One region of the Bacillus sp. SRL543 genome, then DNA from elsewhere that is predicted to be linked to it. Evidence: riboswitches for the same ligand, from Rfam matches in the RefSeq annotation. Region 1 holds a riboswitch; the other holds the start of a gene.
What was found. A riboswitch is a leader RNA that binds a small molecule or an ion and turns the genes downstream of it on or off. The one in region 1 is predicted to bind S-adenosylmethionine.
Positions count from the first base shown of each region.

Region 1 (4,212 bases):
AAGCTTTAATCAGACGACGGGGATCAGCAGCTTAACGATGGTCCCTTCATTTTCTTTGCTTGTAATATATATGTTGCCTCCGTGGCTTTTGATGATCCGGTTGCAGATCATAAGCCCGAGGCCAGTCCCCTTTTCCTTCGTACTGTAGAACGGTTCACCGAGCTTCGGCAGCCTTTCTTCGGGGATGCCGATCCCTTCATCCTTCACGCTGATCATCGCAAAGCTGTTGTCATGCCTGACTTCAATGCTGATCTTTCCGCCATGGGGCATGGCTTCAATCGAATTTTTGATAACATTGATGAGCACCTGCTTGATTTTATCAATCTCACAGCGGACACTGATTTCAGATAGGGAGTATTTCACATCGATCATGATGTTATAAATGAGCGCCTGTGTGTTTAAAAGGGTGACGACGCTTTTAACGATATTGACCAGATTGGTTTCCTGAACCTCTGTCACGACTGGCTTGGCGAGAACAAGGAGATCATTGACGATTTCTTCTATCCGTTCGAGCTCGGAAAGGATGACATCCGCATATTTTTCTGTTTTCCGCTCAGTAAGAAGCTGGGTAAAGCCTTTGATTGCGGTAAGCGGGTTTCTGATTTCATGGGCGATTCCTGCGGCAAGCTGCCCGACGACAGAGAGCTTTTCTGCATTATGGAGCTTTTCTTCGGTCTTTTTCTGGCCGGTCACGTCCTTGATGATGATCTGGAACAGTTTTCGGTTCTTAAAAACAGTGGGAATCAGCTGGATGGCGGCCTTTCGGGTGTTCCCGTCACTCCTGATGAGGTTCAATTCAAAGCTGACGGTCTGGTTCGCCTGGTAAAAATCCTTCAAATAGCCATGGTCAGAAGCTGATATATAGTCATACAAAGAGGCGCCGATGATTTCCTTGCTTGAAGTGAAGCCAAACACTTTCTTGCCTTCATCATTCATATAGGTCCATATACCTTTCTCGGTTGTCATGCCAATAGTATCCCGGCTGTATTCGACCAGGAAGCGGTATTTTTCCTGTGTTTCCATGTTTTCCTCTTCCATATTGACACGTTCGGTCATATCCCTGGAAATGCACATGGCTTCCTGGCTGTCGCCGAGTGTGCTGATACTGGTCTCAAGCCAGATATAGTCGCCTTCCTTGCGGCGGAACCGGAACGAAATACGTGAGCTGCTGCCCGGGGATAGCCCGCGGAATTCTTTTGTGAGGATATCTTTGTCTTCGGGGTGGCAGTAGGCAAGAATGCAGTCTTTGTAAAGCTCTTCCTGCGTGTAGCCCAAAAGGGTGCTGCAGGATGGGGACACATATAAGAAAATGCCCTCTTTCGTATGCCGTGAAATCAGGTCTGCCGAATGCTTCAGAGCCAGTTCGAGATTTTTTGCTTCAACTTTGTCCACAAATAATTCAGATTGATAGTCTCTGTTTGTTGCAATCAAACCGTTCTCCCTCCCGGAATGCAGTTCATTTTGCTCTTTTCCACTATTATACATTAGACAAGCTGGCAGAAATATAGGAGTAAACTCCCTCTTCTTGTATGGAGACTGGGGGAAATGTTGATAACTGGATAGGAAAATGTGGAAAACCTGCTTTATCCACAGCGGGAGGAGGACATTTTTTCCGAAAATCCAAAAAAGTAAGTAAGGGCTTTCAGGATTTGTGGATAAAAATTTTTAACCACATATCTGAAAAAAGGGTTTGACAGAACTTTGAAACGCGTGTAAAGTAAAAAACAATTAATTAAGCAAACAAACTTAATACGATAGCTTCTTATCCAGAGAGGTAGAGGGACTGGCCCTATGACACCTCGGCAGCGGACTGATGAACCGTGCCAATTCCAGCAGGCAGATTGCCTGAAAGATAAGAAGAGGACTGACGCTTATTATTCTGCCCTCTTCTTCTTGAAGAGGGCTTTCTTGTTTTTCAGGAATAAAAGTGCGGGGTGCTGCATAGCTATTGTATTAAATCCAATTAATTATATAGGAAAACCATAATTTCTTATCCAGAGAGGCAGAGGGACTGGCCCTATGAAGCCTCGGCAGCGGACTCTTATGAGTACTGTGCCAATTCCAGCAGGTGTGAGCCTGGGAGATAAGAAGAGACAATGCTGATGATGCATGCCCTCTTCTGTTCTCAGGAGAGGGTTTTTTAATGTTAAGAAAGTATATTTTTTCAACTTTGATTACTGTCTAGCTCCAGCGCCTACCCCCTCGAGGTCACAAGCCACTCCTCCCAAAAAGGCAAAGAACGCCTTTCCGGGAGGCCTGTCTTGTGCTTGTCGGGGGTGACCAAGGCGCTTGCGCATTTCTTATTTGATACGGAGGGAGAAACAAACATGATAGAATTCCAGGATCTCAAGAAAGTGTATGAAAGCGGAGGCCAGCAGGTTGCAGCACTGAATGGGATAGATCTTGCAATCGACAAAGGAGAAATCTTTGGTGTAATCGGCTTCAGCGGAGCGGGGAAAAGCTCGCTGATCCGCTGTGTGAATCTGCTCGAAAGGCCGACCTCAGGCAAGGTGATCGTCGATGGCCATGATCTTACATCGCTTTCGCCAAAAGAGGTAAGAGAGGTAAAGCGCAATATCGGCATGGTTTTTCAGCACTTCAATCTGCTGAACTCGAAGACGGTGTTTGCCAATGTAGCCATGCCGCTTACCCTGGCAAAGCTCCCTAAAGAGCAGGTACGCAAACGGGTAGCTGAACTTCTTGAGTTCGTGGGACTTGCCGATAAAGCTGATAATTATCCTGATCAGCTTTCAGGCGGCCAAAAGCAGAGAGTCGGGATTGCAAGAGCACTTGCTACACAGCCTTCAATCCTGCTGTGCGATGAAGCGACCTCGGCCCTTGATCCGCAGACAACAAGCAGCATTTTGCAGCTATTGAAAAAAATCAATGCGGAATACAATATCACCATCCTGATCATTACCCATGAAATGACGGTCATCAGGGAAATCTGCGACAGGGTGGCGGTGATCGAGGCAGGAAAAATCATTGAGGAAGGCTCGGTGTTCGATGTATTCTCGGCACCAAAAACACAGACAGCCCAGAACTTTGTCAGTTCTGTCATGAATGATTCAATCCCGGATTCCGTCAAGCAGCTTGTAGAAAGAAACAATGGCAAGGAAAGAATTTTCCGGATCAATTTTGTCGGCCAGTCAGCCGGCCAGCCGCTGCTCTCCAAGCTTGCCAAGAAATTCGATATTGATATAAACGTGCTGTTCGGAAATATAACCGAGCTTCAAGGCATCCCGTTTGGGAACCTTGTTGTCGAATTCCAGGGAACCGACCAGGAAGTGCAGCGCGCCCTTATGTACATTCATCAGGAAAAAGTCTCAATCAAGGAAGTGAAAGCACATGCTAGTTGATCACACGCAAATCATAGAAGCACTTATTGAAACCATTCAAATGGTGGCCTTCTCGCTCCTTTTTTCCACCATCCTGGGATTGCCGCTCGGAATCCTGCTGGTCATCACGAGAAAAGGCCATCTGCTGGAGAATCTGCCCATTTTCAACGTATTGAATGGAATCATCAATATATTCCGCTCGGTCCCATTCATCATCCTGATGGTTGCAATCATTCCGGTGACGCGGCTGCTGGTAGGAACCTCAATCGGGACGGCAGCGGCTGTCGTACCGCTCGTATTCTATGCCGGCCCGTATATTGCAAGATTGATTGAGAACTCGCTCCTCGAAGTTGACCCGGGTGTCATAGAGGCAGCGGAAGCGATGGGGGCGACACCCGGGCAGATCATCTTTAAATTTCTCGTACCGGAAGCGCTCAGTTCACTGGTCCTCGCACTGACCATCGCGACCGTCGGACTTGTCGGCGCATCCGCCATGGCAGGGGCTGTCGGCGGCGGCGGTCTTGGCGATTTGGCCATTACTTACGGCTATCAGCGCTTCGACACAACGGTCATGATCATCACAGTCGCCATCCTGGTCATCATGGTCCAGGGGCTGCAGAGCTTCGGCAATATTTTATCTAAAAGAATCAGAAGACGATAACTAGGAGGAAACATCCATGAAAAAATTATTATTAACGGCAATCATTCTGGCGCTGGCGGTTTTCAGCGCAGCCTGTTCATCATCAACAAGCGGCAAGGAAAAAGAAAAAGAAGTGAAAATCGGTGTCAGCGGGTCAGACAACCGCATCTGGGATTTCGTAGCCAAGAAAGCTGAAAAAGAAGGAATCAAGGTGGAAATCGTCCGCTTCTCGGA
Region 1 covers NZ_OZ481794.1:4,134,086-4,138,297, reverse strand. The annotation lists gene AC4E8B_RS21155 (PAS domain S-box protein) at 10-1,431, opposite strand; SAM riboswitch class I at 1,760-1,859, shown strand; SAM riboswitch class I at 1,988-2,090, shown strand; gene AC4E8B_RS21150 (methionine ABC transporter ATP-binding protein) at 2,328-3,359, shown strand; gene AC4E8B_RS21145 (methionine ABC transporter permease) at 3,349-3,999, shown strand; gene AC4E8B_RS21140 (MetQ/NlpA family ABC transporter substrate-binding protein) at 4,016-4,212, shown strand, end outside.

Region 2 (4,212 bases), 2.0 Mb from region 1:
GGTTTGGCCTGTCTTTAAGGATTTCACGTATTGTCAGTGAAGGTTTTGCCCTGATTCTTGCGTTTCTTTTCCATGGAGCGATCGGCCCTGGAACCATCCTGGTCACACTGACACTCGGCCTTGTGGTTCAGTATTTCCATCCTAAACTGGAAACCATAATGGCAAATGGGTTTAAAAAGGCTGCTGTGTAAAATAAATGGATTGAACTATCATACAGTTTTTTAACAAATTATATTTGCTCCATTCATCCGGAATTGAAGTCACACTATCAAAAAAGGCCGCTCCCAATGAGCGGCCTTCTTCTATATTTATCACACTCTGCTGTATTCCCTTGCCTTCTCCTGTTCTTTTTCTAGCTCGGCACCTAGGAATTTGGCGGCTTCAAGCATGCCGTATTTTCCTGCTTTTGCCTCTGCGTCAGAATTATAGTTTGTGTTTGTGTTGACATCGTACGTATAAATATCCCCATTGGCATTTTTAATGAATTCAATGCCGGCGATTTGAATGCCATTTTCCTTGAGGAAGCTTTCGTATTTTTTAATAATAGGGTCGTTGAAGCCTTCAATGATCTTAAACTTTGGTTTCTCTTCCACCTCTTCGCCAACCGGGCAGAACAGATCGCCAATTTGGCAGGCATCGGCCGGGCAAAGTTCAAAGCCTTCTGATGTATCCACCTGGACGGCATAGACGAATTTTCCGCCCACGAACTCACATCTGGTAATATATGATTCTGGCGATTCAATATATTCCTGGATCAGTGTGATGCCATCGACAGGCTCTTCAAAATTCGGCCCTTCGACATATTCCCTTAATGCATCCAGCGAATGGAACAGCTGAACGCCAAGCCCTTTGCCTGCGCGATTATGCTTCGTGATGAACGGAGCACAGTCAAGCTTTACAGCGGCTTCAAGAATCTGATTTTTTCCGACTGCTGCTATTGTCTTAGGAGTGCTGATGCCGGCAGCATTCAGTGCTGTATACTGATTGACTTTGCTGACCTCGAGCCTTAAAGCACGGCTGCCATTGAAGACTGTGCGGCCATGCTGCTCAAGCCATGACAGAACAGATTCCGTCAGCTCCGGCGCAAAGCGGTTCCCCCTTGTGTGGGAAGATGCGCTCATCCTGCTGTAGAAAATACCTTCCGGAGGCACACCGGTAAGATCAACAATCCCTTCATTTAAAAACCATTCCTCGTATGGAAGCTCCAGCTCTTCCAGTCTTTTGGTCAAATGTGCAGTCCACTCGCTGTTTTCGTGTATGATGTGTATTTTGCTCATATGTTCTCCCTCTTTTACTTTAAGATTTTCCTTTTGGCTTCCACCAGAGGCATGACTTTTTCCGAGAATCTCTGCATTTCCTCCAGCTGTGGAGAGAACTGAAGAAGCAGCAGATCGACGCCGGCCTCTTCATAGGCAATAATCTGTTCTGCAATCTGTTCAGGCGTGCCAATCAGATTTGGCCTGAGGCCGCGGTTGGAAACGGAATAATCGTAGAGTTTTACCTGCTGCTCGAGCTGTGATTTGCCGACAAAATCATTATAGCCGGCATAGCCGCTTGATTCTTTTACATTGGTGATGCGGGCGAGCTCTTCCTGCGCTTCTTCTTCTGTGTCACGGCATACGATGTAGGCTGCCATGCCAAATGATTTAAACGGCTCGTTCCCGCTTTCTTGCCTGCGTGCTTTCATGTCGTCAATTTTGGTTTTGACTTCCTCAACTGTGCCGCCGTGCATCACATAGGCGTCGCAGTGATTGACAATCGTTTCCTTGCCGCGCGGGCTCTCCCCGCCTGCATATAGGATCGGATTCGGCCTTTGCACTGGTTTAGGGGACAAATGGGCATTTTTAATAGAATAATATTTGCCGTCAAAATTGAAGGTCTCTTCTTCCCATAAACCTTTCATTACCTTGACGAACTCTTCTGTCCGATCATACCGCTCATCATGTTCAGTGAAAATGCCAGCGTACTGGCGCGACTCTTCCTCCCACCATGCCGATACAACGTTCAAGGTGAAGCGGCCATTGCTGATATGGTCGATGTTGCTCGCCATCTTTGCCGTCACGGCAGGATTATGGAAGCCGGGGCGGACAGCCGTCATGATTTCTATTTTCTCAGTGACCGCAGCAAGAGCGGCCGCTGTAGACCATGCTTCAAGCGAATCCTGCTCCGGGCCTTTTATATCATTCAAGTAAAGTTCTGCTATTAATGTGGTATCATATCCCCACTTCTCTGCTGCCTGGATGACTTCTTTCGCATAGCTGAAGGTCGGGGGCATATTCTCATCTTCTACATTGCGCAGCCAGCCGCCAAAGATCGGCAGCCAAAATCCGTATTTCATCTGTCTCTTCTCCTCTCACTTGCACCTTGTTGTCAGCAATAAAAAAAACTTCCCCGATAAGAAGAAGTTTGGTATGCCTCTATCTTATCTGCCAAAGCATTGCGCTTTGCTGGATTTAGCACCATTCTGACTAAGTCAGCGGCTGCCGGGTATCACAGGGCCAGTCCCTCCACCACTCTCGATAAGAATATTCAATTGATTTCATAGTAATCCTACAACAAAGGTCGGCTTTCTGTCAACTGACTAGTCTAACTATTTTAAAAAATGTTTTTTTGCCTGCTCGCCTTATTTATCGCGTGAGCCTTTTTAGCGGAAACCATTCTGCTGGAAGCAATTTTTCATATCGTCTTTGAAGAAAACGGTCATCAATCAGCAGGATGGTTCCTGTGTCTTCCTCAGAACGGATGAGGCGACCGCCAGCCTGGGCTGCTTTATTGGCTCCCGGAAAAGTATACGCATAATCATAGCCGTTCTTTCCTTCAGATTGAAAATAATCTTTGATCAGATTACGCTCAAGGCTCAGCTGCGGAAGCCCCACACCAACAATGATGACCCCGCCAAGCCTGCTTCCCTTCAAATTGATCCCTTCCGAGAAAATTCCGCCCAGCACAGCGAACCCAAGAAGGCTTTCAGCAGGATTTTCATGGAAGGAAGACAGAAACTCTTCTCTTTCTTCCTCTGCCATCCCCTGCTCCTGGACCATCATCTTCAAAGAGGAGGTACCTTTCATTTGCTCATGGATTTCCCTCATATATTGATATGAGGGAAAAAAGATTAAGTAATTCCCGGGCCGTTCAGCTGCCAGCTTTTCCACCGACCTGGCTAAAGCTGCCCCTGTTGCGCTTCTGTCCTTATATCTCGTGCTAAGCGGCAAAGCAAGGACTTCTGCATTTTCTTTTGGGAAAGGGGAAGGAAGTGACAGGGAATAATGATCCTCATTCCAGCCGAGCATGCTCTTAAAGTAATCGAAGGGCTGGAAGGTAGCCGAAAAAAAGAGTTTGCTGCGGAATCCCTTGCCCATTTTTTGGACAAGATCGGAGGGATCTAAACAAAACAGCTTGAGTACAACATCTTTTCCTGACTTTTCTGTATAAATGACAAAACGCTCATCTGCCAGTCTCGATATCCTCAGGAAAGCCTGTACAGAAAAATAGGTATCAAGCAGCAGCTCCTGCCCCTCGCTCCCCGGGCCGCTTATCAGCTCCTTTTCTGCGCAAGAGGCGAATTCCTCAAGCTGTTCGAGGAGACTTTCCGGCAGCTCTTTATGGATACGATGGCTGCTCTCCTTCAATTCTTTATTGAAAATGATGAAAACATCGTTCATCCTTTTTGCTGCGGAATACAGCTGCGGGGCTGTGTTTTTGTAAGCCCTTTTCAGCTGAAGGAAATTCTGCTTCCCCAGCTCCGCCGAAAACATATCCCTCGCCCGGTCCACCAGATTATGCGCCTCATCAATCAGAAGGGCAGTTTTTTTCTTGCCTTCTGTATGAAGCCTTTTCAGGGATACCCGGGGATCAAAAATGTAATTGTAGTCGCAAATGACCGCGTCTGCCGCATACGCAAGCTCCAGGGAAAATTCAAACGGGCAAACTGTGTGCTTCATGGCATATTTTTCAATAACAGTCCGGTCGATAATGGATTCATGGGAGAAGATATCAAGGACAGCTTCATTGAGGCGGTCATAAAAACCGTCAGCGAACGGACAATGTTCCCTCTGACAGACTGCCTGCTCCTGAAAGCATATCTTGTCCTTGGCCGTTATAGTCACTATATGCATATGAAGGCCTTTTTGCTGCATCAATGAAAAAGCTTCTTCGGCGGCCTGCCTTGTAATTGTTTTGGCCGTAAGATACACCAGCCTGGACAGCAGCCCC
Region 2 covers NZ_OZ481794.1:2,167,701-2,171,912, reverse strand. The annotation lists gene AC4E8B_RS10915 (YczE/YyaS/YitT family protein) at 1-191, shown strand, start outside; gene AC4E8B_RS10910 (ATP-grasp domain-containing protein) at 312-1,277, opposite strand; gene AC4E8B_RS10905 (LLM class flavin-dependent oxidoreductase) at 1,292-2,338, opposite strand; SAM riboswitch class I at 2,420-2,526, opposite strand; gene AC4E8B_RS10900 (helicase C-terminal domain-containing protein) at 2,628-4,212, opposite strand, start outside.
Region 2: another riboswitch for S-adenosylmethionine. It lies ahead of AC4E8B_RS10905 (LLM class flavin-dependent oxidoreductase); the one in region 1 lies ahead of AC4E8B_RS21150 (methionine ABC transporter ATP-binding protein).